Regions from separate parts of the Pseudoduganella dura genome, predicted to be linked through region 1. Evidence: predicted binding sites of a transcription regulator. Region 1 holds the regulator's gene; each other region holds the start of a gene.
What was found. The regulator LexA, encoded in region 1, represses DNA repair genes until DNA is damaged. The targets are predictions, from matches to a motif close to ACTGTATNNNNATACAGT.
Positions count from the first base shown of each region.

Region 2: GJV26_RS03520 (VRR-NUC domain-containing protein) is a predicted target of LexA. The motif match lies at 2,000-2,017, and genes of this name have one in related genera.
Region 3: dinB (DNA polymerase IV) is a predicted target of LexA. The motif match lies at 7,101-7,118, and genes of this name have one in related genera.

Region 1 covers NZ_WNWM01000002.1:4,761,301-4,771,749, forward strand. The annotation lists gene GJV26_RS20800 (cystathionine gamma-synthase family protein) at 1-481, shown strand, start outside; gene GJV26_RS20805 (pepsin/retropepsin-like aspartic protease family protein) at 478-1,350, shown strand; gene lexA (transcriptional repressor LexA) at 1,442-2,122, opposite strand; gene rpsF (30S ribosomal protein S6) at 2,402-2,788, shown strand; gene priB (primosomal replication protein N) at 2,807-3,127, shown strand; gene rpsR (30S ribosomal protein S18) at 3,129-3,419, shown strand; gene rplI (50S ribosomal protein L9) at 3,453-3,905, shown strand; gene GJV26_RS20835 (replicative DNA helicase) at 4,251-5,636, shown strand; gene GJV26_RS20840 (DUF47 domain-containing protein) at 5,703-6,329, shown strand; gene GJV26_RS20845 (inorganic phosphate transporter) at 6,354-7,361, shown strand; gene GJV26_RS20850 (bile acid:sodium symporter family protein) at 7,436-8,446, shown strand; gene GJV26_RS20855 (hypothetical protein) at 8,493-8,885, opposite strand; gene GJV26_RS20860 (VOC family protein) at 8,953-9,339, opposite strand; gene GJV26_RS20865 (hypothetical protein) at 9,410-9,835, opposite strand; gene GJV26_RS20870 (GspE/PulE family protein) at 9,844-10,449, opposite strand, start outside.
Region 2 covers NZ_WNWM01000002.1:757,823-768,271, forward strand. The annotation lists gene GJV26_RS03505 (ATP-binding protein) at 1-1,122, shown strand, start outside; gene GJV26_RS03510 (hypothetical protein) at 1,119-1,349, shown strand; gene GJV26_RS03515 (phasin family protein) at 1,386-1,934, shown strand; gene GJV26_RS03520 (VRR-NUC domain-containing protein) at 2,137-3,792, shown strand; gene GJV26_RS03525 (ATP-dependent DNA helicase) at 3,777-6,080, shown strand; gene GJV26_RS29755 (hypothetical protein) at 6,206-6,364, opposite strand; gene GJV26_RS29760 (hypothetical protein) at 6,379-6,540, opposite strand; gene GJV26_RS03530 (LysR family transcriptional regulator) at 6,833-7,714, opposite strand; gene GJV26_RS03535 (FxDxF family PEP-CTERM protein) at 8,057-8,605, shown strand; gene GJV26_RS03540 (type II asparaginase) at 8,849-9,928, shown strand; gene GJV26_RS03545 (LysR family transcriptional regulator ArgP) at 10,108-10,449, opposite strand, start outside.
Region 3 covers NZ_WNWM01000002.1:3,351,868-3,362,316, reverse strand. The annotation lists gene GJV26_RS14735 (phosphoenolpyruvate carboxykinase (GTP)) at 1-932, opposite strand, end outside; gene GJV26_RS14730 (D-2-hydroxyacid dehydrogenase family protein) at 1,313-2,314, shown strand; gene GJV26_RS14725 (L-asparaginase) at 2,334-3,086, opposite strand; gene GJV26_RS14720 (asparaginase domain-containing protein) at 3,229-3,714, shown strand; gene GJV26_RS14715 (recombination-associated protein RdgC) at 3,856-4,752, opposite strand; gene GJV26_RS14710 (hypothetical protein) at 4,991-5,344, shown strand; gene GJV26_RS14705 (hypothetical protein) at 5,341-5,910, shown strand; gene dinB (DNA polymerase IV) at 5,919-7,070, opposite strand; gene GJV26_RS30555 (methyl-accepting chemotaxis protein) at 7,464-9,212, shown strand; partial or broken gene GJV26_RS14690 (MFS transporter) at 9,225-10,449, opposite strand, start outside.

The sequences.
Region 1 (10,449 bases):
CGCCAAGGGGCTGCGCGACTTCGGCGCCTCGCTCGGCCCGGAGGCGGCGCACCACATTGCCGTGGGCGCCGAGACGCTGGCGCTGCGCATGGAGCGCACCTGCGCCAACGCCCGCGCGCTGGCCGAGATGCTGGCGGCCGATCCGCGCGTGGCCGCCGTGCACTATCCGGGCCTGCCGTCGCACCCGCAGCATGCCATCGCAACGGACCTGTTCAAAGCCTACGGCTCGCTGTTCAGCTTCGAGCTGCGCGACGGCATCGACTGCTTCGACTACCTCAACCGCCTGAAGGTCGCCGTGCCGGCATCGAACCTGGGCGATACGCGCACGCTGGTGATTCCCGTCGCGCACACGATCTTCTACGAGATGGGTGCCGAGCGCCGCGCATCGATGGGTATCGCCGAATCGCTGATCCGCGTGTCGGTGGGCATCGAGGATACCCTCGATCTGGTCGACGATTTCCGGCAGGCGCTGGACGCATGATGCACCGCTGCCGCGGTGCGGCGGTCTTGCTGGCCGCCGCATCGCTGTGCACCGCTGCGCATGCCGGGGTATCGGTGCCGCTGGCCCTGGAAAAGGGCATCCCGGTCGCGCAGCTGACGATCGACGGCGCCACGTTCCCGTTCACGTTCGACATCGGATCGAGCCGCACCGTGCACCTGACGCGCGACGTGATGGCGAAGATCCCCGGCCTGCGGCTTACCGGGCGCAAGCAGCGCAGCGCCGACCTGGCCGGCAAGGTGCGCGAGGAAGAAGAGTTCGTGATTCCCGACCTCGTCATCAACGGCGTGGCGTTCGGCGAGGTGACCGGCGTATCGTATGAGGCGTGGGGCCTGAACATCGGCAAGGAGGCGGGCCCGCCGCCGCATTCGGTAATCGGCCTGGGCCTGTTCGCGCAGCAGCCGTTCGTCTACGACCAGTCGGCGCGCACGCTGCGCTTCGGCGCGCCGCTCGACGCGGGACCGGGCTGGCAGGCGCTGCCCCATGAGAAGGTCCACGAGGGTATCGTCACGACATTGTCGAACGGCCGGGCGAGCTACCGGCTGGTGTTCGATTCGGCCGCCAGCATCTCGCTGGTCAAGCCGCAATCGGTGCAGGCACAGAAGGACGACACGGCGCCATGCGACCTGTTCGGGCCAGGAAAGCCTTGCCGGACAGTGTCGCTGGCGCTGCCGGGAGGAGGTGCGGTCAAGCCCTACCTGATGCCGCTGCCGGAATTCTTCCAGCCGGATGGCATCGTGGGCGCGGACTTTTTCGGACAGCGTGCCGTGTACGTGGACCTGGCCAACGGCAAGGTGGCGGTGCGGCCCACGGGGCAGGCAGGCGCGCAAGAGGAGAGCAGGGGCCGCTGAGCACCCGGCAGGCAGTGCCTGGTGCTCAGTACCGGATTCTCAGACCTGATTCCCGGTGCCAGCTTCCCGGCGCCGGGTACCTGGCAGGTACTCAGTGCCAGGTGCGCAGCAGGCCGACCGCCAGGCCTTCGAGCGCGAACTCATCGTCCGGGTTCACCGTGATGATCTTGAAATCCGGGTTTTCGGGCAGCAGCTCGATCGTTGAACCGGTGCGGCGATAGCGCTTCACCGTCACCTCGTTGCCGATGCGGGCGACCACGATCTGGCCGTTCTTCGCGCTGTCCACCTTCTTCACGGCCAGCAGGTCGCCGTCCATGATGCCGACATCGCGCATCGACTCGCCGCGCACCTTCAGCAGGAAATCGGGCTTCGCGGAGAACAGCGCGGGATCGACGCTGTAGCTCTTTTCCAGGTTTTCCTGTGCCAGCATCGGCGAACCGGCGGCCACGCGGCCGATCAGCGGCAGTTGCATCAGCAATGCCGCCGGCACGTGCGGCAGGGAATCGGACATAGGCGCGGACATGGGCGCGGACATGGCGGGCGCGGCCGGCGCCGCGCGCTCCCCCAGCAGGCGGATGCCGCGCGACGTGCCGGCGGTGATCTCGATCGCGCCTTTGCGCGCCAGCGCCTTCAGGTGTTCCTCGGCCGCATTGGCCGATTTGAAGCCCAACTCGGCGGCGATTTCCGCACGGGTCGGCGGGAAGCCGGTGGTGGTGATGGCATCCCTGATCAGATTGAGAATTTGTTCCTGCCTTGCAGTGAGCTTGATCATGATGCGATAGCTGTGGATATAGACAGTCTGTATTTTTGTACAGTACTCGCGCGAATGCAAGGGTAAACCGTGCTTTCGCCGAAATATTTCTTTAAAGGCGGCGTTTAGCCTGGTTTTGAAGCAACATTGCCGGCGGGGGGCAGCTGCGACGGCCAGCCGGGATGGCCAGGCGGTAACTAGCAATTGTCCAAAATCCCTGCTATGCTAGCGGGCTTACCTCTTCCCACACCCGTCTTGACGCCGGGGTGGGCTATCAACACAGTCCTTAAGGGAGTTTGCATGCGTCACTACGAAATCGTATTTATCGTCCATCCGGACCAAAGCGAGCAAGTGCCCGCGATGATCGAACGTTACAAAGCCAGCGTGACCTCGCGCGGCGGTAATGTCCACCGCGTCGAAGATTGGGGCCGCCGTCAAATGGCTTACTCGATCCAGAAACTGGCCAAGGCACACTACATCTGCCTGAACATCGAGTGCGACAACGACACTCTGGTGGAACTGGAAACCGCGTTCAAATTCAATGATGCCGTGCTGCGCCACCTGACCGTCAAGATGAAGAAAGCGGAAACCGCTCCTTCGCCAATGATGAAGTCGGTCCAGCGCGAAGACGCTGCCAAGAGCCACCGCGCCGAAGCTGCTGCGCCTGCCGCCGCCGCTGCCGCCTAAATTCGTTTCGGAATTCCGCTGAACCAGCTCCAGTTTGTCGGCCTCATCACCGAACGGGAAGTGATTCGTTTCACCCCGGCCGGCATGCCGATTGTGAATGCAGTATTGCAGCACAGTTCGCAGCAGATGGAGGCGGGCATTGCCCGACTGACCGAGTTCGAAATCTCCGCGGTTGCCGCGGGCGAGATTTCCGGCCGGTTCAGCCAGGCGCCACTGGGAGCCGTGTACGAGTTCACGGGGTTCCTCGCGAAGAGAAGCCGCAACAGCAAGAGCCTGGTATTTCACATCATTGATTTTCGTGCCGCTCCAGCGACACAACATTTAGATACAGGAGCCTAAAATGGCATTCGGTAAAAAGTTCGACAAAAACAAAGCCAAGCTGAAAGAAAAGCGCAAACAGCAGAACCCGCTGTTCAAGCGCAAGAAGTTCTGCCGCTTCACCGCCGCCGGCGTTGAACAAGTCGATTACAAAGACGTCGACACCCTGAAAGATTTCGTCCAGGAAAACGGCAAGATCATGCCGGCACGCCTGACCGGCACCAAGGCGCACTACCAGCGTCAAGTGGATACCGCGATCAAGCGCGCTCGCTACCTGGCCCTGCTGCCTTACACCGACCTGCACCACGCTTAATCGGCGGCAGTACAGATAGAACTGGAGAATATTATGCAAATCATTCTGCTTGAAAAAGTTATCAACGTCGGCAACCTGGGCGACGTGGTGAAGGTCAAGGACGGCTACGCACGTAACTTCCTGATCCCGCAAAAGCTGGCACGCCGCGCTACCACGGCTGCCGTGGCCGAGTTCGAAGCCAAGCGCGCCGAACTGGAAAAAGCCGCCGCTGAAAAGCTGGCAGCCGCACAGGGCCAGGGCGAAAAGCTGAACGGCATGACCGTCAACGTGTCGCAAAAAGCTGGTGTCGATGGCCGCCTGTTCGGCTCCGTCACCAACTACGACATCGCCGAAGCCCTGACCAAAGCCGGCTTCGCCGTGGAAAAAGCTGCCGTGCGCCTGCCGAACGGTCCGCTGAAGACCACCGGCGAGCACGCGGTATCGGTGGCACTGCACACCGACGTCGTGGTCGATGTGACCGTCGCCGTCGTTGGCGAAGCTGCCTAAGCCTGCCGGGAACCTGTTCCTCGACAGACTGTCGCACCAATGAAGAAGCCGGGTTCGCCCGGCTTTTTTTATGGCGCGGCCGAACCGCATATCGCGGGATCGCAGTCCACCGTTACCAGGCCGACATGCGTTGCAGGGCGCCGCGCCGGTGGTGGCAATCCGGCGCGCCGGGGTTGCAACAGTGCCGCGACAGCGCGGCGACAAGCCCGCGGTTTGGCTGTTATAACTGACAGTCGCGGGGCGGTTGCAAGCCTGCGAATCCCCCGCAAGCGGCGTGGCGCTCCTGCCACCAAACTTGCCAACCATTATGAACTCTGACCTGCGTATGCAGGTATAATGCGCGCCATGAATGCCCCATCCGACCCGCAAGTCGATTCCCTCCGCATCCCGCCGCACTCGATCGAAGCCGAGCAATCGGTCATCGGCGGCCTGCTGCGCGATAACGCCGCGTGGGACCGTATCGCCGACTTCATGCACGCGGAGGATTTCTACCGCTACGACCACCGCATCATCTTCGAACAGATGGTCCGGCTGATCAACGCCGGCAAGCCGGCGGACGTCATCACCGTGTTCGAAGCGCTGACGATGCTCGGCAAGGCCGATGAAGTCGGCGGCCTGCAATACCTGAACGCGATGGCGCAGAACACGCCGTCGGCCGCCAACATCCGCCGTTACGCCGAGATCGTGCGCGACCGCGGCGTGCTGCGCAAGCTGATCACCGTGGCCGATGAAATCTCCGGTACCGCGTTCAGCCCGCAGGGCAAGGAAGTCAAGCAGATGCTCGACGAAGCCGAGTCCAAGATCTTTGCGATCGCCGAGCAGGGTGCGCGCGGCTCGCAGGGCTGGACCGCGGTGCAGCCGCTGCTGACGCAGGTCGTCGAGCGCATCGATGAACTGTACAGCCGCGACAGCGGCAGCGAGATCACCGGCGTGCCGACCGGTTTCGCCGACCTCGACAAGATGACGTCCGGCCTGCAGGCGGGCGACCTGGTCATCGTGGCCGGCCGCCCGTCGATGGGCAAGACGGCATTTTCCGTCAATATCGGCGAAAACGTCGCGATCGAAGCCGGTCTTCCCGTCGCCGTGTTCTCGATGGAGATGGGCGGCGCGCAGCTGGCGATGCGTATGCTGGGCTCCGTTGGCCAGCTCGACCAGCACCGCCTGCGTACCGGCAAGCTGAACGACGAAGACTGGCCACGGCTGACGCACGCCATCCAGAAAATGAACGAAGCGCAGCTGTACATCGACGAAACGCCGGCGCTGAACCCGATCGAGATGCGCGCCCGCGCGCGCCGCCTGGCGCGCCAGTGCGGCAAGCTCGGCCTGATCATCGTCGACTACCTGCAGCTGATGACGGGTTCGCAGCCCGGCGACAACCGCGCCGCCGAGATTTCCGAGATTTCCCGTTCGCTGAAGGGCCTGGCGAAGGAACTGCACTGCCCCGTGATCGCGCTGTCGCAGCTGAACCGCTCGCTGGAACAGCGGCCCAACAAGCGCCCCGTGATGTCCGACCTGCGCGAATCCGGCGCTATCGAGCAGGATGCGGACGTGATCATCTTCCTGTACCGCGACGAGGTCTACAACCCCGATTCGCCGGACAAGGGCACCGCCGAGATCATCATCGGCAAGCAGCGTAACGGTCCCATCGGCGCCATCCGCCTCACCTGGATGGGCATGTACACCAAATTCGGTAACTACACCGGTAATCTGTCGATCTACCAGGGCGACTGATGCAATGAGGGGCCGTCTTGAGCAACGGCCCCGGCAGCACCCACGAATCAACCAACGGAGAATAAAATGTTTGGACGCCTGATGCCCACCGAGGGCAAATTCTTTGACCTGTTCAACCAGCATGCTGAACTGTGCGTCAAGGGCGCGAAAGAAATGCTGGGTCTGATGACCAATTTCGACGACCTGGAAAACCGCGTGCATGCGATCGAAAGCATCGAAAAACAGGCCGACAAGATCACCTACACCACGGTGGATCTGCTGCACAAGACGTTCATCACGCCGATCGACCGCGATGACATCCACAAGCTGATCACCAAGATGGACGACATCCTGGACATGATGGAAGACGCGGCCCAGACCGTGTCGCTGTACGACCTGCACGCCGTGACGCCGGAAGCCAAGCGCCTGGCCGAACTGGTGCTGGCCTGCTGCGAGAAGGTCAAGGAAGCCGTGGCGCTGCTGTCGAACATGGACAATGCCCGCGACATCGTCGGCATCTGCGAAGAGATCGATCGCCTGGAATCGGACGCCGACCACGTGATGCGCGCCGCGATGTCCAAGCTGTTCCGCGACGAGCCGGACGTGCGCAACCTGATCAAGATGAAGGCCATCTACGAGATCCTGGAAACCGTCACCGACCGCTGCGAAGACGTGGCCAACATCATCGAAGGCATCATCGTCGAGAACGCGTAAGCGTCGCACGATCAAAACAAAAACATGCAGACTTTAGAAATCAGCATTTACGCGCTGGGGCTGCTGATCGCCCTGGCCCTGATCTTCGACTTCATGAACGGCTTCCACGACGCGGCGAATGCCATCGCGACCGTGGTGTCGACAGGCGTCCTGAAACCGCAGACCGCCGTGGCGATGGCGGCGTTCTTCAACTTCATCGCGATCTTCGTCGTCGGCCTGCACGTGGCGACCACGATCGGCAAGGGTACCATCGACCCGCATGTGGTCGACCATTACGTGATCTTCGGCGCCCTGGTCGGCGCCATCGTGTGGAACCTGATCACGTGGTACTACGGCATTCCGTCGTCGTCGTCGCATGCGCTGATCGGCGGCCTGGTCGGCGCGGCGGTCGCCAAGTCGGGTACCGGCGCGCTGATCGCCGGCGGCCTGATCAAGACTGTGGTGTTCATCGTCGTGGCGCCGCTGCTGGGCTTCTTGCTCGGCACGCTGATCATGCTGATCGTGTCGTGGGTGTTCGTCAAATCCACACCGCGCCGCATCGACACGTGGTTCCGCCGCCTGCAGCTGGCTTCCGCCGCCTACAGCCTGGGCCACGGCGGCAACGATGCGCAGAAAACCATGGGCATCATCTGGATGCTGCTGATCGCCTCCGGCCACGTGGCCGCCGATGCGACCGCGCCGCCCACCTGGGTCATCGTTTCCTGCTACGGCATGATCAGCTTCGGCACGCTGTTCGGCGGCTGGCGCATCGTCCGGACGATGGGGCAGAAGATCACCAAGCTGAAACCGGTCGGCGGCTTCTGCGCCGAAACCGGCGGCGCGATCACGCTGATCATGGCATCGATCTGGGGCGTGCCCGTATCGACCACGCACACGATCACCGGCGCCATCGTCGGCGTCGGCTCGGCGCAGCGCCTGTCTGCGGTGCGCTGGGGCGTGGCCGGCAACATCGTGTGGGCCTGGGTCTTCACCATCCCCGCATCGGCGTTCGTCGCCGCGATCTTCTGGTGGATCGGCACCAAGATCATGTAACGCGGCGGACCTGCCGGTCCTCACGAAAAAAAGGGAGCCGCGGCTCCCTTTTTTCGATTGCGCTAGAATGCCGGATGCCTTCCGTTCTTTCCTCCCTCGCCAAGTTCAAGCCCGACAATTTCACGCTGGTCCTGCTGGCCACCGTTGCCGTCGCCACCGTGTTGCCGTGTACCGGGCAGGTGGCCATGGTCCTCGGCGACATCACCACCGTCGTGATCGGCCTGCTGTTCTTCCTGCACGGCGCCAAGCTGTCCCGACAGGCCGTCATCGCCGGCATGACGCACTGGCGCCTGCACCTGCTCGTGCTGTGCTCCACGTTCGTGCTGTTCCCGGTCCTGGGCCTTCTGTTCAAGCCCGTCGCGCTGCTGGTGCTCACGCCCGAGCTGTACATGGGCCTGCTGTTCCTGTGCATGCTGCCATCGACCGTGCAGTCGTCGATCGCGCTGACCGCGCTGGGGCGCGGCAATGTGCCGGCGGCCGTCTGCAGCGCCTCGGCATCGAACTTTCTCGGCATCTTCATCACGCCGCTGCTGGTTTCCACGTTCGTCGTGCAGGGCCATGCCGCGCGCTCCACCGGCGATGCGGTGCTGGCCATCGTGCTGCAGTTGCTGGTGCCGTTCATCGCCGGCCAGTTGCTGCGGCCCGTGATCGGCGCCTGGGTCGACCGCAACAAGCCGATGCTGAAGTATGTCGACCAGGGCTCGATCCTGCTGGTCGTCTACACCGCCTTCTCGGCGGCGGTCAGCGAGGGCCTGTGGCACAAGGTGTCGCCGGGCATGCTCGTCACGCTGGGCGTCGTCTGCTGCGTGCTGCTGGCGATCGTGCTGGCGCTCACGTTGTACGCGAGCCGCAAGCTGGGTTTCTCGCGCGAGGACGAAGTGACGATCGTGTTCTGCGGCTCGAAGAAGAGCCTGGCCTCCGGCGTGCCGATGGCGAAGGTGCTGTTCGCCACGTCGTCGCTGGGCATGATCATCCTGCCGGTGATGCTGTTCCACCAGATCCAGCTGATGGTGTGCGCCGTGCTGGCGCAGCGGTTCGCGCAGCGCCAGGCGGCGATGCCGGATGCCGCCCCTGTGGCGGAGTGAATCGCTGCCGGATCGCTACCTGGGACCGGATCGATCCCGGGTCCGGTCAAGCCTCCAGCGGCGCGTCCACCAGCGGTGCCGCGCGCAGCGCGCGGATGCGTGGATCGACGAAGTAGCCGCCGGCCTCCGTATAGCACAGCCATGCGCGGCCGCAGTTGCGGCAATGCGCCGCGTCGCACCGGTTGTACGGATACCAGCGCGGCGCGATCGGCGCGTCCGGGCTGTCGTAGCGCGTGCCGCCGGGGTGATATTCGGCGAACGTCGGCTCCACGAACGGGTCTTCCCGCAGCGTGCCCACCGGTACCAGCAGCGCGGGATCCAGCGTGGCCGGGCGGCTGATCCAGCCGTCGGCGCGATGGATCACGCATTCGCAGGGAATGTCGATCGTGTCGGATTGCGCGGCCAGCACCAGCAGCGCGTTGAAATCGAGGATGTTCATGCGGCGATTGTAGCGCGCCCGCTCGCACCTGTACCGGCGCGCGGTATCCGTATCCGCCCGCACCGCCTCAGGCGTGACAGCACACGCACAGCTTGTTGCCATCCGGATCGCGGAAGTACCCGCCGTAGTAATGCGCATGGTATTCCGGCCGCGGGCCGGGCGGGCCTTCGCAGCGGCCGCCATGGACCAGCGCGGCGGCATGCGCGCGGTCGACGGTGGCGCGGTCCGGCGCCAGCAGCGCCGTCATCGCGCCATTGCCGGTGGTGGCCGGCATGCCGTCGAACGGAGCGCCGATCAGCAGCAGCGGGCGCGGCGCGTCGTGCGGCATCCAGCCGGCCCATGGCCGGCTGTCGTCGCGAAATCGCAGCGGCTGGCCGAGCACCGCCATGACGGCCGAATAAAACGCGAAGGCGCGCTCGAAATCGGTCACGCCGATGAACACGTGGGACAGCATGGTCATTCTCCCCAACCGGTTTTTCCGTGAATCTCCCGTAAATCTTTTTCCCGCCGCGCTTCCAAATACTTCAGCGCTTGAGCATGACGATCGCCTGCATCACTTCCAGCGAACGCCACGCCATCGCCGCACCCAGCGCGACGAACGTGGCGCCGAACACCACCGCGTAGGCGCCGCCCATCCATCCGCCCAGCCACAGCGCGGCCGCCACGACCAGGATCGTCACCAGCAGCCGCGTGGCCCAGCTTTCGTGCCCCTCGGCGCCGGTCGTGAGGTTGCGGTGCGCGTAGGCGGTAAACAGCTTGGCGCGGCGGCGGCCGACCACGAGCAGCTCCTGGCCCTCGGCGATGACGAGCGGCGCGGACGAGACGATCTTGACCAGTTGCCCGTCGAGCCGGAACACCGCCGCGTGCACGACGCTGGTGCCGGTCTTCGGGTTGTGCGAGACGGTTTTTCCGCGCCGTAGTTCCGTCACTGTTCCCCTGAGTTTTTCCATGTGTGCCCTTACCGCGCGCAGGCCGCGCGCACCATCCTGATATCCGTGATCCCGGCCAGCACCTTGCCGATGCCGTCCATCTTCAGCGTGCGCATGCCGTCCTCCAGCGCCGCCGACTTCAATTGTGCCGCGCCCGCACATCCGGCCAACAGCCGCGCGCTGCGCTCGCCGGCCATCATCAGCTCGAACAGGCCGGCACGGCCGCGATAGCCGCCGTGGCATTCGGCGCAGCCCGCCGCGCGGTACAGCGTGAAGCGGCCATCGGCGCCGGCGTGGCGCTCGCGCCAGCCGGCCAGAACGCGACCGCGCACCGCGCCCGTGTCGACGGCGATATGATCGGTGGAAGGCGCAGGCTGCAGCTCCTCGCAATACTCCGTCAGCAGCAGGTCCAGCTCCGCCGCACCGGGGTGATACGCCTGGCGGCACGCCGTGCACAGCCGCTTGACCAGCCGCTGCGCCAGCACGCCGAGCAGCGCATCGGCGGCGCCGAACGGGTCCAGCTCCAGCGCGAGCAGCCGCAGCGCCGCCTCCGGCGCGCCCCGCCCGGGCAAGGCCGCCAGCACCAGGCGGCCCTCGAGTGCCGCCTCCATCGCCAGGCCCGCCGTTTCCCGGTC
Region 2 (10,449 bases), 4.0 Mb from region 1:
GCGGCGGACATCGGCCGCGACCCGCGCTGGGACGGCTGGCGCGAGGTTGCGATGCGGCAGGGCCTGCACGCGTGCTGGGCCATGCCGATCATGACCGATACGCATACGGTGCTGGGGTCGTTCGCCATTTATTACCGCGACGTGCGCCTGCCCCGCGGGGACGACGAACGGCTGATCGCCGTGGCCGTGCACCTGGCCGGCATCGCCATCGGGCGCACCCGGCGCGAGGCGGAACTGGCGCGCCACCGCGATCACCTGGAAGACCTGGTGGCGGAGCGCACCGCCGAACTGCGCAATGCCAAGGAACGCGCCGAACTGGCCAGCACCGAACTGGCCGCCGCGCTGGACCACCTGCGCAAGACGCAGGACGAACTGGTGCGCCGCGACAAGCTCGCCGCGCTGGGCGGACTCGTGGCGGGCGTGGCCCACGAACTGAATACGCCGATCGGCAATACGCTCACCGTTGCCAGCGCGATGAGCGAGCGCCTGGGCGCGCTGCGCGCGGGCCTGGCCGCCGGGCTGCGGCGCTCCGACCTGGAACAGTACGTGGCCCAGGCCGGCGAGGCCGATGAAATCGTGGTGCGCAACCTGCGGCGAGCCGCCGCCCTGATCACCAGTTTCCGGCAAGTGGCGGTCGACACCGCCAGCTCGCAGCGGCGCCGCTTCCGGCTCGACGAATTCATCGGCGAACTGGTGCTGCCGCTGACCGCCGGCACGGCGCCGCCACGGCCGCGCGTGGTGCAGGATGTCGCGCCCGGCCTGGCGATGGACAGCTACCCGGGCCCGCTCGGGCAAGCGATCACCGCCCTGTTCGAGAATGCCGTCATGCACGGGCTGGACGGACGCAGCGACGGCGTCGTCACGCTTGCCGCCGGCGCGCTGGACGACGACACGATCGCGTTGTCCGTGTCCGACAACGGCGCCGGCATCGCTCCCGCCGATCTCGACCGGGTGTATGATCCGTTCTTCACCACCCGGCCCGGTGCCGGCGGCTCGGGCCTCGGCCTGCACGTGACCCACAATATCGTCACCGGCGTGCTCGGCGGCCGGATCGCCGTGCGCAGCATGCCGGGCACCGGCACCACCTTCACGATGACGCTGCCTGCCGTCGCTCCGCAATGAAACCTGCCCCGCCCTGTCCTTTGCCATATTCCCTGCTCCTTTCCCTTGTTTTAGCGCTGTGCCTGCTGGCCGGCGCCGCCAGCGCCGCCCCCGCCCACTGGTGGCTGTGGGAAAGCGTGACGGACAGCGCCAAGGTGTGTTCGCAGACCCCGCTCGGCCCCGGCTGGCGCAAGCTGTTGGGTCCCTACAAGGATTCCCGTTGCGAGAAGTTGATTCGTGTTCAATAATGGGCCGACAATGCTTTTTCACACAGAGGAGGAGACATGTTTCAGAATCCCGAGCAGTTCGCCCAAGCGACGAAAGCCCTGTTCGAGTTCCAGCTCGAAACCTTCAATACGCTGACCAGCAAGGCCGTGCAAGGCCTCGAGCAGGTTGTGCAGCTCAATATCGATACGGCCAGGAGCGGCGTCGAGAAAAGCCTGGCCACCGGCAGGGAAATGAGCCAGACCTCCGATCCGAAAGCGGCCATGGCGGCCGCCAGCGCCCGGATGCAGAACCTGACCAATGTCGCCGAATACAACCACCAGCTCGGCCAGATCCTCACTGAAATTCATTCCGAGTTCACCAATGCCGCCGAAGCCCACCTGGCCGAAGCGCGCACCAACCTCTCCGCGCTGATCTACGACGTGACGAAGAACGTGCGGCCCGGCTCGGAAAACGCGGTGGAAATCGTCAAGACAGCCATCGACAATGCGTTCAAGGGCTACGAGGAAGTCACCAAGGCCACGCGCCAGGCGGTGGGCGCGTTCGAGCAGCAACTGGCCAAGGCGGCAACGCTCGCCGAACAACAGGGCAAGCAGACCCAGCATTGATGTAACGGCGACGGCCTGTTGCCGTCGCGTAAAAATAAGTGGGCAAGCGGCGGCAGAAGCGATAGACTGTATATAAATACAGCCTTTCGCTCTTCCGCCGCTTTTTTCCGCGTCCGATTCCTGTTGCGATCCTTGCTCCGATCCTCATTCCGATCCTTGGTCCGATTTTTACTCCCGTATCGCCTTTTGCCCCGCAGTGCCGATGAAACCCGTGCTGGAAAACCTCTTTTACTACCTGGATAATTTCCACCGGGTGCTCGAATGGATCGGCGAACGCTACGCCGACCTGCTCGACGACGAGGAGCGCGACTTCATCGCCCGCTTCCCGGCGCTGCCCAAGGCGTCGCGCGCACTGTTCGTGCGGATGGTGATGCGCAAGGGGCAACTGTTCCGTGCCTCCAAGCTCGTCTACGACGAGATCGGCTGTGCGCGCAGCGCCGCCGCGCCCCTGGCGGAGGCCGGCTGGATCGTCATCGACCCGCCCGTGACGCTCGACGAGCTGTTCGACCTGCTGCAAAAGCCCGAGCTGTGCCTGGCGTTCGCGTTGACCGGCACGCTGCGCTCGGCCCGCAAGGAAGCACAGCGCGAAGCATTGCGCGCGCAGCACGACGGCGAACGGCCGTTCTCGGCCTGGCATGGGGACGGGGGCGATGCGCCGTGCGACGAGGCCTACCGCATCGTCGCCAAACCGCTGTGCGACCGGCTGCGGCTGATCTTCTTCGGCAATTACCACCAGGACTGGACGGAATTCGTGCTGTCCGACCTCGGCGTGTTCCGCTTCGAGACCGTGGAGATTTCCCAGGCCGCGCGCGGTTTCCGCACACGCCGCGACATCGAGGATTACCTGCGGCTGCATGCCTGCCGCGAACGCTTCGGCAACGGCGAACATCCGCTCGACGTCTTGCCCGACGTGCCACCGCCGGGCACCGACAACGAATGGCTCGCCAGCCGGCGCGACAAGCTGCTGTTTCAACTGGGCCAGCAGCTGGAAAAATTGCGCGAATGGGCCGGTGCCTGCGAGCTCTACAGCGGGTGCGCCTATCCCGGCGCGCGGGCCCGGGCCATCCGCGTGCTGGAAAAGGACGAACAGTTCGGCCCCGCCTGGGAGCGCCTGCAGCGGGCGATGGCGGCGCCGGAAAGCGAGGCTGAGCGGCAGCACCTGCTGCGCATGGCGCCGCGGCTGGCGCGCCGCCTGGGCCACCCGCGCGGCGCGGCGGCCAAGGCGGTGCCGCCCGAGCGGCTCGACCTTGCCCTGCCTCGCCCGGACGGCCAGTGGTGGGTCGAAGGCGTGGTGCGCGAGCACCTGCATTGCGACGCCGCGCCCGTGTTCTATGTCGAGAACGCGTTGATCAATTCACTGTTCGGCCTGCTGTGCTGGGACGCCGTGTTCGCCGCCATTCCCGGCGCGTTCTTCCACCCGTTCCACCATGGCCCGACCGACCTGCACAGCGCCGATTTCCACCGCCGCCGCACCACCCAGTTCGATGCCTGCCTGGCGCAACTCGACGACGGCACGTATCCGGCCACGATCCGGCGCAACCTCGAAGCCAAGCGCGGCATCTCGTCGCCGTTCGTGTTCTGGGGCGCGCTCGATGGCAACCTGCTCGACCTGGCACTGCACTGCATCCCGGCCGCGCACCTGAAGCAGTCGTTCCTGCGCATCCTGCAGGACGTGAAGGCCAACCGCACCGGCTTTCCGGACCTGATCCAGTTCTGGCCGGCCGAGCGGCGCTACAACATGATCGAAGTGAAGGGCCCCGGCGACCGCCTGCAGGACAACCAGCTGCGCTGGATCGACTACTGCGCGCAGCACCGGATGCCCGTGACGGTGTGCTACCTGCAATGGGCAACCCAGTGACGGCACCGGAGACGCCCCGGTACACCGTGGCCGTGCGCGCGCTGTGCGAGTTCACCGCCAAGGCGGGCGACCTCGACCTGCGCTTCACGCCCTCGCCCACCGCGCAGGAAGGCGTTGCCGGCCATAGCGTGGTCACGTCGCGGCGCGACGACGACTACGAGCGCGAGATCACGTTGTCCGGCATGTTCGGCCCGCTGCACGTGCGCGGCCGCGCCGACGGCTACGACCCGAAACGCAACCAGCTGGAGGAGATCAAGACGTTCCGCGGCGACCTGGACCGCATGCCCAGCAACCACCGCGCGCTGCACTGGGCGCAGCTGAAGGTGTACGGCCACCTGCTGTGCGCGGCGCGCGGGCTGGCCGGCCTGCGGCTGGCGCTGGTCTATTACGATATCGGCACGCAGAAGGAAACCCATCTCGTCGAGGAGCACGATGCGGCGGCGCTGCGGGCCGGGTTCGAAGCGCAATGCGCATCGTTCGTCACCTGGGCGGAAGGCGAACTGGCGCACCGCGCCGCGCGCGACGAGGCGTTGCAGGCGCTGCGCTTTCCCCACGCCGAGTTCCGCCCCGGCCAGCGCGAACTTGCCGAAGCCATGTTCAAGGCCAGCGCCCGCTCGTGCGCGCTGCTGGCGCAGGCGCCGACCGGCATCGGCAAGAGCGTGGGCAGCCTGTTCCCGCTGCTGAAGGCGGCGCCCGCGCACGGCCTCGACAAGATTTTCTTCCTGGCCGCGAAAACCTCCGGGCGGCGCATGGCGCTCGATGCGGTGGAAAACATCAAGGCCGGCGCGCCGCTGCTGCCGCTGCGCACATTGGAACTGGCGGCCCGCAACACCGCGTGCGAGCACCCGGACAAATCGTGCCATGGCGAGTCCTGCCCGCTGGCGCGCGGCTTCTACGACCGGCTGCCGGCGGCCCGTGCCGCCGCCGTGCGGCAGCCGATGCTCGATCGCGCCGGCGTGCGGGAAGTCGCGCTGGCGCACGGCGTGTGCCCGTACTACCTGCAAAGCGAGCTGGTTCGGTGGGCCGACGTGATCGTGGGCGACTACAACTATTATTTCGACGTGTCGGCGATGCTGTATTCGCTGACCGTGATGAACGAGTGGAAAGTGGGCGTGCTGGCGGACGAGGCGCACAACATGGTGTCGCGCGCCCGCAAGATGTATTCGGCGGAGCTGGAACACACCGGCCTGCGGCTGCTGCGCAAGACGGCGCCGGCGGCGCTGAAGAAGGCGCTGGACCGGGTGCACCGGCAGTGGTCCGCGCTGGAAAAAGACCAGGGCGACGACTACCACGCCTACGACGCGCTGCCCGAAAAACTCGTCAATGCGCTGCAGACGGCCGCCAGCGACATCGGCGACTACATGGCGGAAAACCCGGCATGGTTCGATGCCGACGTGCTCGAGTTCTATTTCGCCGTGCTGCACTTCACGCGGCTGGCCGAGAGCTTCGGCGACCACTCGGTGTTCGACGTGACGAAAGCGAACCACGGCACCGGCAACGGCGGCGGCACGCGCGTCAATTCCGTGCTGTGCCTGCGCAACATCGTGCCGGCGCCGTTCCTGCAGCCCCGCTTCGCCGCGGCGCGTTCGGTGGCGCTGTTCTCGGCCACGCTGAGCCCATGGAACTACTACAGCGACACGCTGGGCATGCCGGCCAACACGGCGTGGGTCGACGTGGCGTCGCCGTTCCAGGCCGCGCAGCTGACGGTGCACATCGCCGGGCACATCTCCACCCGCTACCAGCACCGCGACCGCTCGCTGGCGCCGATCGCCACGCTGATGGGCGGGCAGTACGACCGCATGCCCGGCAATTACCTCGCCTTCTTCAGCAGCTTCGACTACATGGACAAGGCGGCCGACCTGTTCCAGCGGGAGCACCCGCACGTGACCGTGTGGCGCCAGCCGCGCCGCATGGACGAAGCCGCGCGCGACGCCTTCCTGGCCCGTTTCACCGAGACGGGCCAGGGCATCGGTTTCGCGGTGCTGGGTGGCGCGTTCGGCGAAGGCATCGACCTGCCCGGCGCGCGGCTGATCGGCGCCTTCATCGCCACGCTGGGCCTGCCGCAGCTCAATCCCGTCAACGAGCGGATCCGCGAACGCATGCAGGCCATCTTCGGCGCCGGCTACGACTACACCTACCTGTATCCCGGCCTGCAGAAAGTGGTGCAGGCGGCCGGCCGAGTGATCCGCACCACCACCGACACGGGCACCGTCCACCTGATCGACGACCGCTTCGCGCGGCCCGATATCCGCGCCCTCCTTCCTGCCTGGTGGCACGTGCCGCGCTGACCCCGTTGGCGGGCCGCTGCCGCATGACGGCGCGGACCTTCCGGCAGGCGCAGCGCCTGGCCGCCAGCCGAAAGGCGAAAAAAAACCCACGGCGCACCGTGGGTAGTGAGGATGATGAAACCCGTTCAGGCAGGCATGCCGTAGCCCTTGATTTCATTGCGGTACTTGGCGCGGGCAATGGCCTGCTTTTCCGCTTCCATCGCCTTGTTGAAGGCACGGGTGCGTTTCTTTTCTTCCTTGCTGCGCATCTGCGCTACATCCTTGTTGCCGATCCGGTGCGTCATTGTGTTCTCCTGTTTTAAGATCTGCCGTCGTACTTCTGGTCAAACATCACGAGGCCCCATCCGAGCTGACGCCGGATTTCCTCCGGGGTCGGCGGCGGTTCCGCGTCATGATTTCTGCGTTCCAGGTATTCACGCACCGCTTCCTTCGAAGGATGGTTGCTCTGTGTCGTCAACATGATGACCTCCTGTTATGTTCGCGCCCGCGTCCCGCGGGGTGCGTGCTGCCTGGTCGAAAATTCTGGTGCCGGCACTTGAGGCGGGCCGGCGTGCCTGCGGACGAGCGAACCTGCTTTCGCGAACCTTTCGATATCCTGATCGCTGCACGGTGCATCAATCACGCAACTCCATCTTAGTAAGGCACCGGAAAAACGACCGTGCGCCAGCGAACAAACCGGCCAGCGCTTTCGCGCGTGAAAATGTGGGAAGGCGCCTACAGCCACCGCGGGCGAGCGGGGATGCTGCTTGCGGCTACAGCTTCCGCTGCAGGAATTCGAGGAAGCAGCTGATGCGCTGGGCCAGCTGCGTGTTGCGGTAATAGACGGCATGGATCTGCTGGCGGTGGCCGTTGTTGAACGCTGCCAGCACCGGTACCAGGCGGCCGGTGGCGATATCGCCGGCAGTCATGAAATCGGCCAGGCACACGACGCCTTCACCGGCCAGCGCCAGCTGGCGCAGCGTTTCACCGGACGACGCGGCGAGTGCCGGCGCGATCGCCAGGCTGTCGCCGGCGCCGTGCCGCAAAGGCCAGACATTGCCCTGCTCGTATTGCACGAATCCGAGCAGCGCATGGCGTGCCAGGTCTTCGGGTTTTGCCGGCGTGTCGTGGCGCGCCAGGTAGGCGGGGCTGGCGAGCACGTGCAGCGGGCTCGATGTCAATGGTCGTGCGTGCAACGTGGAATCGTTCAGCGTGCCGATACGGATCGCGATGTCGGTGCGGTGCTCGATCAGGTCGGCAATCCGGTCGTTCGAGGTGAGCTCCAGGCGGATTTCAGGATACAGCGCGCGGAATTCGGCCACGTGCGGCACGACACAATGAAGCATGAACGGCGACGCGGCATCGACGGACAACCTGCCCGCCGGCTGCTGGCGGCGGATGCGGATGCATTCCTCGACTTCTTCGATCGACGCCAGAATGCGGCGTGCCCGGTCCAGGAACAGCTGGCCTTCCTCGGTAAGCTCCATGCGGCGCGTGGTGCGCGTGAGCAGCGAGGTCTGCAGCTTGTCCTCCAGCCGCGCGAGTGCACGGCTGACCCCGGACGTGGTCTGGCCCAGGTGTACCGCCGCGGCACTCAGCGAGCCGCTGTCGACCACGGTCACGAAAGTGTGCAGATCGTCGGAATTGATGTCCATGGGCGGGATTATACGGATCAGAAGGTGCGCGGCAGAGCGTCACGATCGCGCCACTCTGCAATAAATAAATTTTTCTTGACCTTTGGCTGATACTCAGCTCCGCCCTTGAGTCAGAAAAAATCGTAACAGCACCTTTCAGTTATGAAGTAACGAGACCGTCGGCCGGCCTATATTGATAATGTTAGCAGGAATGCAAACTTATATTTCTAACAGGCTATTAGAAATGGTTGCAGGGCTGTCTGCAGGCCCGCCGACAATGCCGCAGCCGCCGACGAGGCAGCTGTTGCTGCACCGATAAGCTATTACTTCGCAACAACAATCGATTCGAAGGGGTATATCGAAATGAAGAAAGCTTTGTTCAGCAAAGTGGCAGGGTCACTCCTGCTGTCCGCAGGTCTGTTTGCCTCTGGCGCTGCGTCCGCTCAATCCACCCTCACCTTCAACGCCGACGGCAATGCCAGCTTCACAGCCGAGCATGCATGGTCGGACGACGTCAACATCGACACTTACCTATTCGATGTCGACACGACCTCCTGGGCATCCGGTACCGCCGTGGTCGGCCGCACGACGATCAACGGCGCCCGGCTGGCGAACTACGCGATCACCGACATCCAGTTCTTCTGGGAGGCCGACGACGGCAACCGTACCGACCTGGAAACCGTCTTTACCACCGATGGCGGCATCGAATTCTATCCAGTCGAGGCCCTGTCGGCCGGCTCCTATGGCTTCACCGTAACGGGCAACACGCTGACCGCCAATACCGGTGGCATCTACACGGGCACGCTGAACCTGGCCCCGGTACCGGAACCGACAATCTATGCGATGCTGGCGGTGGGGATCGGCCTGCTGGCCTTCACGGCACGCCGCAAGACCGACAACAAACTGGGCTGATCGAAGCACCCTCGCAAGAAACCCGCCGCGGCGGGTTTTTTTGCGCCGCCCTCCCGCCACGCCTTGCCGGGCGTGCCTTCGGCGCGCTGGGGCATGGTTCACTTCCTTGCTGTTCCGGATGGATGCGCCTCATATTTTTCCATCATGCCTTTTTATAATGCATTTTTTATCATGCATTATTCTCATATGCTTTTCTCATAATGTAAGATGCGGCTAATTTAACAAGTCCTGAAAGGAACCCGCATGTCGAGACCAAAGACCGCACCATACCGGCAATTCTTCGCCGCGCTGGCCACGCTGCTGTTCGTCGTTACCAGCGCGCATGCGCAGACACGGCCGAACGTGAGGATCCTGGCAACCGGCGGCACGATTGCCGGCACCGGTGCCAGCAGCACCACGACTGTCGGCTATACCGCCGCCACGGTCGGCGTGCAGCAACTGATCGCCGCGGTACCGGAACTGGCCAAGGTCGCCAACGTCAAGGGCGAGCAGGTATTCCAGATCGCCAGCGAAAGCATGACCAACGAACATTGGCTCACACTGGGCAAGCGCGTCAATGCGCTGCTCGCCCAACCGGACGTGGACGGCATCGTCATCACGCATGGTACCGACACGCTGGAAGAAACCGCCTATTTTCTCGACCTGGTCGTGAAAAGCCGCAAGCCGGTCGTGCTGGTCGGCGCGATGCGCCCGTCAACCGCGTTATCGGCCGACGGACCGCTGAACCTGTATAACGCCGTCCTGGTCGCGGGCAATGCCGATGCGGCCGGCAAAGGCGTGCTGGTGTCGTTGAACGACCAGATTCATTCGGCGCGCGATGTTACCAAGACCAATACGTCGACACCCGACAGTTTCAAGACGCCGGAACTCGGTCTCATCGGTTATATCCAGGGCGGCAAGGCATTCTTTTATCGTGCCTCCACCCGCAAGCACACATTCGACACCGAGTTCGATATTGCCAATCTCAATACCTTGCCCCAGGTCGATATCGTCTACGGCTATGCCAACATGAATACCGTGGCACTCGATGCATTCGTTGCCGCCGGCGCCAAAGGCATTATCCATGCGGGCGTTGGCGATGGCAGCCTGGCTGCCCGCGTAAAACCGGCATTGATTGCGGCGCGCAAGAAAGGCGCGATCATCGTGCGTGCCAGCCGTGTCGGCCAGGGAATCCTGGCCCGCAATGGCGAAGCAAACGACGATGAACTCGATTTTGTCGCGGCTGATACGCTAAGCCCGCAAAAGGCACGCATCCTGCTCATGCTGGCACTGACGAAAACCACCAATACCGCTGAAATCCAGCGGATGTTTTATACGTATTGAAGCCCGGTCCGGCCGGAACGGCACGGGCGGATAATATCCGGGCGTGCCGGATGCCCGACGTCGGGCAATCGCCCGGTGGAACATCATGGCGCCGAAAACGGGTACTACCGCGTTTTCGGCCGTCACTCGGCCGTGTAGCCCCCCTTTTCATGCCAGAAACTGGCATCATCGAGCCACTTTCAGGTTTGATCCAGGGATTCGCGGGCTGTGGCGACGACTGCGCGGCCCAGGCGTTCCAGCGCAGGCGATTGCACCTGCCAGGTGTGCCAGTACAGCGGTACATCGATATGTTTCCCTGGAGCCAGATCGATCAATTCGCCGTTCTCCACGAAATGACGGCATTGCTGGGTCGGCAGCATTCCATAGCCGAGACCGATCCTGATGGCCTGCATGAACGGATCGCTCGCCGGCACATAATGCACGGGATAACCGCCAGGCATCAAACCCAATTCCATCCGTAGAAAATCGGCCTGCAAGGCATCCTTGCGGGAAAATACGACGACCGGCGCATGCCGGGCAGC
Region 3 (10,449 bases), 1.4 Mb from region 1:
CAGGCGATGTCGTCGCCGATCGTGGTGATCTTCCAGCCCTTGAAGCTTGCCGGCGGGATCAGCATGGCGAAGTTGGTCTTGCCGCATGCGGACGGGAACGCCGCGGCCACGTAGTGCTTTTGACCCTGCGGCGATTCCACGCCCAGGATCAGCATGTGTTCGGCCAGCCAGCCCTTGCCGCCCTGCTGCGCTTCCTGGTAACCCATGTTCGAGGCGATGCGCAGCGCAAAGCACTTCTTGCCCAGCAGCGCATTGCCGCCGTAGCCGGAACCGTACGACCAGATTTCGCGGGTTTCCGGGAAATGCACGATGTACTTGGTCTTGTTGCATGGCCATGCCACATCCTGCTGGCCGGCGGCCAGCGGCGCGCCCACGGTGTGCACGCACGGAACGAAATCGCCGTCCGTGCCCAGCACGTCGTACACGGCCTTGCCCATGCGCGTCATGATGCGCATGTTGACCGCCACGTAAGGCGAGTCGGACAGTTCCACGCCGATGTGCGCGATGGGCGAGCCTAGCGGGCCCATCGAGAATGGCACCACGTACAGCGTGCGGCCGACCATGGCGCCGTCGAACAGGCCGTTCAGCGTGCCGCGCATTTCGTTCGGGTCGATCCAGTTGTTGGTCGGGCCGGCTTCTTCCTTCTTCGCCGAGCAGATGAAGGTACGGTCTTCGACGCGCGCCACGTCGGTGGGATCGGAACAGGCCAGGTAGGAGTTCGGGCGCTTCGCCTCGTTCAGCTTCTTCATCGTGCCGGCGGCCACCATCTCGGCGCACAGGCGGTCATACTCTTCCTGCGAGCCGTCGCACCAGTAAATACGGTCGGGCCGGGTCAACGCGGCCACTTCGGCCACCCAATTGATCAGTTTTTGATGTTTGATGTAAGCTGGTGCGTTCATCGCAGCAACGCCCTCCATCACAGGTTGGTTCATGGGTACTACCTCCAATGCCAATTAAGAATTCTGTCTTGGTCCCTGGCACGGCAGGATCGTCGTCAGCTTTTGGCTTGCGCTCGGAAAGGCATCTTGAATGCTTCGGCGTTACACGGCGGTCTGTCGGTGCGCCCGAGCATGGAAATTCGATGGCTCGAGGGCGCGCTCCCGGCGCAGTTGTGAGCGCTACAACAGGAGATGGAACTATTTGTTTCCGGAGCTCATCACTTTCGCTCAACGGCTTGACCGATTGTACACCTGCCCCCAAACCTTTCCGACAAAAATGTAGGAAAAAAGCTTGACCAAAGTAGTAAGCTATTCGAGATATTCACAATCCCGTTAACTAGCTACTAATTCAAAAGGAATTTCATCTAACTCCCATGAAAATTGCCATTCTCGACGATTACCAGGATGCCATACGCGAACTGGACTGCTTTGCGCTTCTCGACAGTCATGACGTAAAAGTATTCAATCACCCGGCGCGCGGCCTGGGACAGATGGTGGCCCGGCTGGCGCCATTCGATGCCCTCGTGCTGATCCGCGAGCGCACGACGCTCAGCCGCGCGCTGCTGGCCAGGCTGCCGAACCTGAAGCTGATTTCGCAGACCGGCAAGGTGAGCGGCCACATCGACGTGGCCGCCGCCACGGAGCTGGGGATCGCCATTGCGGAAGGCGTGGGCTCCCCCACCGCACCGGCCGAGCTCACGTGGGCGCTGATCATGGCGGCGCGGCGCAAGATCGTGCCGTATGCGGCCAACCTGAAGGGCGGCACGTGGCAGACCGTGTCCACCAGCCAGCCATTCAACACGCTCGGCACGATCGTGAAGGGGCGCACGCTGGCGATCTGGGGTTACGGCAGGATCGGCAGGCTCGTTGCCGGCTATGCCCGGGCATTCGGCATGAATGTGCTGGTATGGGGCAGCGACGGCAGCCGCGCCGCCGCCGTGGCCGACGGCTACGGCGTGGCCGCGTCGCGCGAGGCGTTCTTCGAGGAGGCGGACGTGCTGACATTGCACCTGCGGCTGGCGGACGCCACGCGCGGCATCGTCACCGCGGACGACCTGGCGCGGATGAAACCGAACGCGCTGTTCGTCAACACCAGCCGCGCCGAACTCGTGGCCGAGGGCGCGCTGGAAGCGGCGTTGCGCGCCGGCCGCCCCGGCGGCGCCGCGCTGGACGTGTTTGAAAGCGAACCGCTGCCGGCCGAGTCCGTGCTGCTGCGCATGCCGCACGTGCTGGCCACGCCACACCTGGGCTACGTCGAGAAGGACAGCTACGAGCTGTACTTCAGCCACGCGTTCCGCAACCTGGTCGACTTCTTCGATGGCGAGTGCCGGACGATCCTGAATCCGGACTACCGCAACCACCTGCGTAACGGCTGAGCCGTAAAGCCGCGGGCGATCAGGCCTCGGGGATGCCGGTGAGATTGATGCGCGGCGCGGGCAGCGCGTGCACCTTCGACCACAGCCCGGCCCAGCCGGGCGGCCAGCCGATGACGGGGCCCTCGTATGGTGCCAGCCCGGCGCGCACGGGCACGACGGGCACCGGCGGCATGTCCGTCAGCGGCGCGCCTTGCGGCCGCTGCATGTCCAGGCTGTACATGTAGCCCGGCAGCAGCGCATCGCAGACGCCGGCGAACCACGCGGTGTGGTCTTCGTCCCGGCCCAGCGCCTGCGCCAGGCCATGCGGATCGAACCTGGCCAGCGCATGGACCAGCTCTTCGGTGGTGGCACCGGGCGAATCGCCCCAGCCCATCACGGGATTGACGTTGTAATCGGCGCCGGAGCCATACCAGCCTTCGCGCCACGAGCGCTGCATCCAGTCGCGCGCGCCCGTGAACAGGTGCCAGCGCCAGTGCAGCCCCGAAGGCTTCGGCCACGAATACAGGTACAGCTTCTGGTAGCCCGCTTCGTGCAATGCACGCACCACCGCCATCAGCCTCGCATGCGGCATGCGGTCCGGCGGCGCGCGCCGGAACAGGATCGCTTCGCCGTCGGCGAACTGTACGGCATCGGTGGAAAGGTTCAGGTCGAGCGTGCGCGACTCGCTGCCGAAGCGGGCCGCGATCCAGCCCGTCAGCAGGTTGACAGCCGTGATCACGCCATAGCCGCGGTGGCGATGGAAGATGACAGTCCCGGGTGCAAGCGCTTTCACGGACATCACTTGGCAGGCAAAAAACCAAGTGTACTCAACGACGTGCCTTCTTGCCAGACAGGCGCAAACAAACTTTTTAGTTGACGGGCCGGCGCAAGTGCGGGCTATCATTGAACCCTTTTGCCATTCTTACCGAAACATCATGACCTTGCGCATCATCGCCACGGGCGGCACCTTCGACAAGCACTACAACGAACTGGACGGCACGCTGGGCTTCGCCGACAGCCACTTGCCCGCCGCCATCGCCCGCGCCCGCATCACCGCGCCTGTCGAGCTGGAACTGCTGCCGCTGCTCGACTCGCTGGACATGGGCGATGCCGACCGCGAGCGGGTGCTGACTGCGTGCCAGGCCGCGCCGGAACGGGCGATCGTGATCGTGCACGGTACCGATACGATGAAGGAAACGGCCGCCGTGCTGGGCCCCGCCGTGCTCGACAAGACGATCGTCTTCACCGGCGCGATGATTCCCTACGAGATCGACAACTCGGACGCCCTGTTCAACCTGGGCTTTGCCTGCGGCGTGGCCCAGGCCCTGCCGCCCGGCGTGTACGTGGCGATGAACGGGCGCATCTTCGCGTGGGACAACGTGCAGAAGAACCGCGCGGCGGGCGTGTTCCAGCCAATGTAATCGCGCAGTTGCCTGACGTAAAAATGCCCGGCAAGGCGGTAACCTTGCCGGGCATTTTCGATAGGCGATCGGGGCCGCAGTAAAAACCGCGGTTCGCCGGATAATCGGGCAAACCGCGATCCGGCACAGCCGCTACCGCGCTCAGGCGACGGCTTCGCCGCCCAGGGCTTCGACCACGTCGCGCAGCAGCAGCGACAGTTCGCCCGTCATCAGCATGAAGTCGCCATCGAAACGCTCGTCGTCGTTGCGGGTGACGGCATCGTTTTCCTTCAGCACGTCGAGCGGCTTGACGCTCTTGATCGCCAGCGACTCGGTCAGCACGAACGAAATCTTGCTTTCCCACGTCATTGCCAGGCGCGTGCACTGCTTGCCGGCGGCGATGTGGCGGCGCACTTCTTCCGGCTCCAGCGTGTGGCGCACGTAGCGCACGGCGGCCTTGCTTTCGCCGGTGGCGCGCAGCTCGGTATCCATGTCGACGGTGAAGCCGGCCGGTGCCTCGTCATCCTGCAGCCAGGCCGTCATCACGCCCACCGGCGAGCGCTGCACGCGCAGGCTTTCCAGCGGCATGCGGTCGACCGCCTTCAGCAGCAGCTTGATGACCTCATCGGCCTTGGCCGGGCTCGCCGCATCGACGACCAGCCAGCCGTTGACGGGATCGATCCACGTCCACACATTGCTGCGGATCGTGAAGGCGCGCGGCAGCAGTTCGTCGTGCACGCGCTCCTTCAGTTCCTTCATCGCCTTCTTGCCGGGAGCGAAACCTTGCTGTTCTTCCATCTCGGCGGCACGGGCCTTGGCCACCTGGTTCACCACCGTGGACGGCAGCAGTTTCTTCTCCGTGCCCAGCAGCAGCAGCATCTGCTGGTTCACAACGTGCACGAGCGACTCGTTGCCGCGCGGCGAGTCCCAGCCCTGGCGCAGCATCTCGTTGCTGCTGGCCGGCGTGAACGCCGCGGGGCGCAGCGCTTCTTCGAGTTTTTCAGGGGAAAACGCCCACGGAGCGGGCAGTCGGTAGATCTGTAGATTCTTGAACCACATGCTCAAATGACCTTGTTCTGACGCGTTGCAAAGCCCATCATTCTACACCCGGCCCAGCAGGCGAGCCATCGCGATCTTCGTAAAATCGCGGCATGGCGGAGCCTGTTCATGCGCATGGATCCGCACGCAATCGAATAAATCGACTGTGGAGTTTGATTACCGCCAATGCCGAGTCGAACCCGTCTATTAATGTCGAGCAACTACGCTTGACCTTTCAATCCAATGACGGAGATATGACATGGCACGAGAGCAGAATGAACGGGTAGTGAAAGAGATGATCCAGTCGCTTTATCGATTGGCTGGAATCTACCCCGTATGGGATGGACAGGTTAACGACGCGGTAGCTGAAGTCGTTGAAAAAATGCTGTTAGAGACACGCAATTGCTCACAGGCTTTCGTTTGGGTTCCGAAACCTCCAACCGGAAGAGCCTCGGTACTATGGCTGGCCATGAACGTCGGTCGAGCGGCATTCGCCACCTCCCGTGCAAAACTATCTCAAACATGCGCACGAAAGGTGATTCTCAACTGGCGTACGACACTGGAGCTGGCCTCGCAGGGCCTTGCATCGTCACGGATGAGGATGCGCGCATGAACGGAACCAGAACAGCCTTACTGGCGATAGCATGGGGCTTCGCCCTTTCTTCGGCCGCGGCCACCATGCTCGAACCCCGTACATGGCCGCGAGTGACCGATTGTCCGGAATGCATGACCGTTCAGTTTGAAGAACTGGAGCTGCGTTTGCCCGTTGCCATGATGGGGCGACTGTTTACTTTTGCCAATGCACCCGGACTGCATTTCCTGCCGCCGGGAGGACCACGGCGGGCGCTGCTGCTGTTCGCGACCAGCCGTGAGAAAGTCATTGGCAAATACCCCGCCATCGATCACGCGACCAGCGCCCGGCAGTTCTTCGACACGCTGGGCAGCGAAGAGCCGTATATTCCGGCCTACAAGGCGGAAGGCATCGAGCGTGCCATACGGTACACAAAGGCATCGAAAGGCAAGCTGCATGTGTACTGGATCGAAGCTGCCACAGGCGATACGCAATATGTGCAGATCGTCGTCGACGGCAGCAATACGATCTATACGCTGGCGGGGGACGTTACCCCGCAGTGGTACGACGCCGTGTTGTCCCACCTGCGTATCGCACCGATCCCCTGACCGCATGCTCACGTTGGGAACAGCTCCCCCTGCTTCCCCACCCGGTGTTGCGCGGCCTCGTCGAGCGGTACCAGCGCGCTGACCCGCACGCCCAGCAGGCGTAGCCGCTGGTCGAGCGGCACGCGCCGCAGGCACTCGCCGGCGGCGCGCCGGATGGCGGCGGCATCGGCCGTGGGCGACGGCAGCGTCACATCCCGCGTCACGGTGCGGAAATCGGCATAGCGCAGCTTGATGCCCACGGTGCGGCCGGCGAAACGCTTGCGGTGCAGGTCTTCCGACAGCCGCGTGCACAGGCGGGTGAAGATCTCGGACAAGGCGTCGCGGTCGTGCTTCGCATGCAGGTCGCGTTCGAACGTCGTCTCGCGGCTCACGCCCTTCGGGTCGGAGCGGGTGACGACTTCGCGCTCGTCGTGACCGTGCGCCACGCGGTGCAGCCACTCGGCGGAATTGAGGCCGAAGTGTTCCTGCAGCAGCTTCGGATCGGCCTGCGCCAGCTGGCCGACGGTCTCGATCCCCAGCGACGTCAGCTTTGCATAAGCCTTCGGGCCGATGCCGTTGATCTTCTTCGCGGAGAGCGGCCAGATCCGCGTGGGCACGTCGTCGAACGACACGACCGTCAGCCCGTCCGGCTTGTCCAGGTCCGAGCAGATCTTGGCCAGCAGCTTGTTCGGCGCGATGCCGATCGAGCATGTCAGCCCGGTCGCTTCGTGCACGGCCGCCTTCAGCCGCATGCCCAGTGCGCGCGTTTCTTCGGGCTGGTCCGTGAGGTCGAGGTAGATCTCGTCGATGCCACGGTCTTCGATCTCCGGCACGATGGCGGCCACGGCCGCCTTGAACAGCCGCGAATAACGCTTGTACGATTCGAAGTCGGTCGGCAGCAGGATCGCCTCGGGCGCCAGCGCCGCCGCCTTCATCGTGCCCATTGCCGAAAACACGCCCAGCGCCCGGGCTTCATAGGTGGACGTGGTGACGACGCCGCGGCCGGCATAGTCGCGCAGCCTGGAAAAGCGGCGCGTGCCGTCCGGCTGCAGCACGGGCTGGTGCCGCGAGCCGCCGCCGACCACCACCGGCAAGCCCCGCAACTCCGGATAGCGCAGCAGTTCCACCGACGCGAAAAACGCATCCATGTCGAGATGGGCAATACGGCGTGGCGGAACCATGACTGATCGGGTGCGGGCTGGAACACTGGTACTGGGATTATATCCAGTATGCGGCCGTGCCCGCCAGCACGCTGGAAAGTTGCATTATTCTTTATATTTTTCAATTACTTAGTGCAATTTTATCCATCGTATTTACGCAACAGTAGCGTCGCGAAAGTACCGTGTGCAACACGAACACGCGTACCATCGGAACTTTCAACCAATAACGCCAACATGACGCCGGATTGCCGTCTTTATTGCTGTGTTCTCTCCTCCCCCGGCGATGACAACCGCATGCCGAAACGCCCCGTCCTGTACACGGTCGCCATGCGCGGCCGGATCCCCATGCTGCCGTCCGCCATGTGCCGCGACACCGGCATGCGCCACTCATTCTGACCGAAGGAAAACCCAATCGTGAACCTATCCAACCTGCGTATCGGCACCCGCCTCGCCTTCGGCTTCGCGGTGGCCATCATCATCATGCTGATCATGTCGCTGGTCGGCATCAGCCGCATCCAGGAAGTGGCGGGCCGTACCGACAAGCTCGTCAACGACCGCTATGTCAAGGTCACGCTGCTCAACGACATGCGCAGCCAGGTCAACCGCGGCGCGCAGGCGGTGCGCAACGCGATGCTGACGCCGGATGCCGCGCAGACCCAGGAATTCCTGCGCCAGATGGCCGACGCCGACCGGGCCGGCGGCGAATCGGCGGCAAAAATGCATAAATCGGACCTGACGCCCGACGTACGCGCCGTGTTCGACCAGCAGAACACCGCCTACTTCGCCTACAAGGAGCTGCTCGACAAGGCCATCGCGCAATACCGCGGCGGCGACCGCGAAGGCGCCGTGCAGGCGATGTTCAACACGGTGATCCCGGCGCAGACGGTGTACTTCCGCCATCTCGACGAACTCCTGAAAGTACAGCGCGAGCTGATGACGCGCGACGCCGAGGCCGCCACGGCATCGGCCAAGGCGGCCACCACGCTGATGATCGTGCTGCTGGTGCTGGCCACCATCATATCGGTCGTGATCGGCTGGCTGATCACGCGCTCGGTCACGGGCCCGATCGGCGAAGCGGTGCAGATCGCGGAAACGGTGGCCGCCGGCGACCTGACGGCGCAGATCGTGATCACCCGCAAGGACGAGATGGGCCGCCTGCTGGGCGCGCTGCGCGACATGACGGCATCGCTGACGGGCACCGTGCGCACCGTGCGCGACAGCACCGACACGATCAATACCGCGGCCGCCGAGATCGCATCGGGCAACATGGACCTGTCCAACCGCACCGAACAGCAGGCCGCCAGCCTGGAAGAGACGGCATCGTCGATGGAGGAACTGACCTCCACCGTGCAGGCCAACGCGGAAAACGCGCGCCAGGCGAACCAGCTGGTGGTCTCGGCCGCCAGCCATGCGAACGAAGGCGGGCAGGTCGTCAGCCAGGTGGTGGAAACGATGGGCTCGATCAAGGAAAGCTCGTCGAAGATCGTCGACATCATCGGCGTCATCGACGGCATCGCATTCCAGACCAACATCCTGGCGCTGAACGCCGCGGTGGAGGCGGCACGCGCCGGCGAGCAGGGCCGCGGCTTCGCGGTGGTGGCGTCGGAAGTGCGCAACCTGGCGCAGCGCTCGGCCAGCGCGGCGCGTGAAATCAAGGAACTGATCAGCGATTCGGTCGAGAAGGTGGATGCCGGCAGCCGGCTGGTGGACCAGGCCGGCTCGACGATGGACCGCATCGTGACGTCGGTCCAGCAGGTGGCGGACATCATGAACGAGATCGCCTCGGCCAGCCAGGAGCAGAGCTCCGGCATCGCCCAGGTGAACACCACGATCGTGACGATGGATACGGCCACGCAGCAGAACGCCGCGCTGGTCGAGGAAGCGGCGGCAGCTGCCGCCAGCATGCGCGAACAGGCGCAACGGCTGGTGGCGGCGATCGCCGTGTTCCGCATCGACGATCGCACCGCCGCGCCGGTGTTTGCGTCGCCCTCGCATGCCCCATCGGCCTCCATTTCGCCGCCCTCCTCCGCGGTGGCTCGCCCGCCCCAGCCGAAGCTGACGGGCAAGGCGCCTGTGGCGCCACGCGCACCGGCCGGCAAGGCCGCGGCCAAGCCGCGCCCCGCCACCAAGGCCCCGGAAGGCGACGACTGGGAAGAGTTTTGATCCCGCTTTGAACTAGGGCACGCGCCGGCCCACCGCCAGCACGAGCAGTCCGCCCAGCACCAGGCTGGCGGACAGCACCATGATGCCGGCCGCCGTGCTGCCCGTCGCATCGCGGATGGCGCCCACCAGGTAAGGGCTGGCGAAGCCGGCGAGGTTGCCGACCGAGTTGACCAGCGCGATGCCGGCCGCCGCCGCGGTGCCGCCCAGCAGTGCCGTCGGCAGGCTCCAGAAGATCGGGAAGGTGGCCAGGATGCCGGCCGTTGCGAGCGACAGCGCGGCCAGCGCCAGCACGGTGTCGTGCGCGTAAGCGGTAGCCATCGTCAACCCCGCCGCACCGGCAAACGCGGCAACGGCGATATGCCAGCGCCGCTCGCCGCTGCGGTCCGAGTGGCGCGCGGCCAGCACCATGGCCACGGCGGCCACGCCATACGGAATGGCGGTCAGCAGGCCGATGTGGAACACGTCCTGCACGCCGCTGTTGCGCAGCAGTTGCGGCAGCCAGAAGCTCACGCCATACAATCCCATCACGCACAGGAAGTACACCAGCGCCAGCAGCCACACGGTGCCGCTGGCGAACAGGCGCGCCAATGGCAAATGCTGTTTCGCCGCCGCTTCCGGCGCCAGCGCCGCCTCGAGCGCGGCCTTGTCGGCGTCGTCCAGCCAGCGCGCGGCGCGGATATCGTCATCGAGGTAGGACAGCGTCCAGATACCCAGCGCGATCGACGGAATGCCTTCGAGCAGGAACAGCCACTGCCAGCCGTGCAGCCCGGCCCGGCCGGCGAATCCGCTCATGATGGCGCCGGACAACGGGCCGCCGACCACGCCCGCCACGGCCACGCCGCTCATGAACAGTGCCACGATACGGGCGCGCCGCTGCGCCGGATACCAGTAGGTGAGGTACAGCACCACGCCCGGAAAGAAGCCGCCTCGGCCACGCCGAGCAGGAAACGCAACGCATAGAAGCTGGCCGGGCCGGTGGCGAACATCGTGGCCGCCGACACGAGGCCCCAGCTGATCATGATGCGGGCGATCCAGCGCCGCGCGCCCACCCGCTCCATCAGCAGGTTCGACGGCACCTCGAACAGGAAGTAACCGACGAAGAAAATGCCGGCGCCGATGCCGTAGACGGTGTCCGACAGGGCGAGATCGGCCTGCATCTGCAGCTTGGCGAAGCCGACGTTGACGCGGTCCAGGTAGGCCGCCACGTAGCAGAGGAACAGGAACGGCAGCAGGCGGC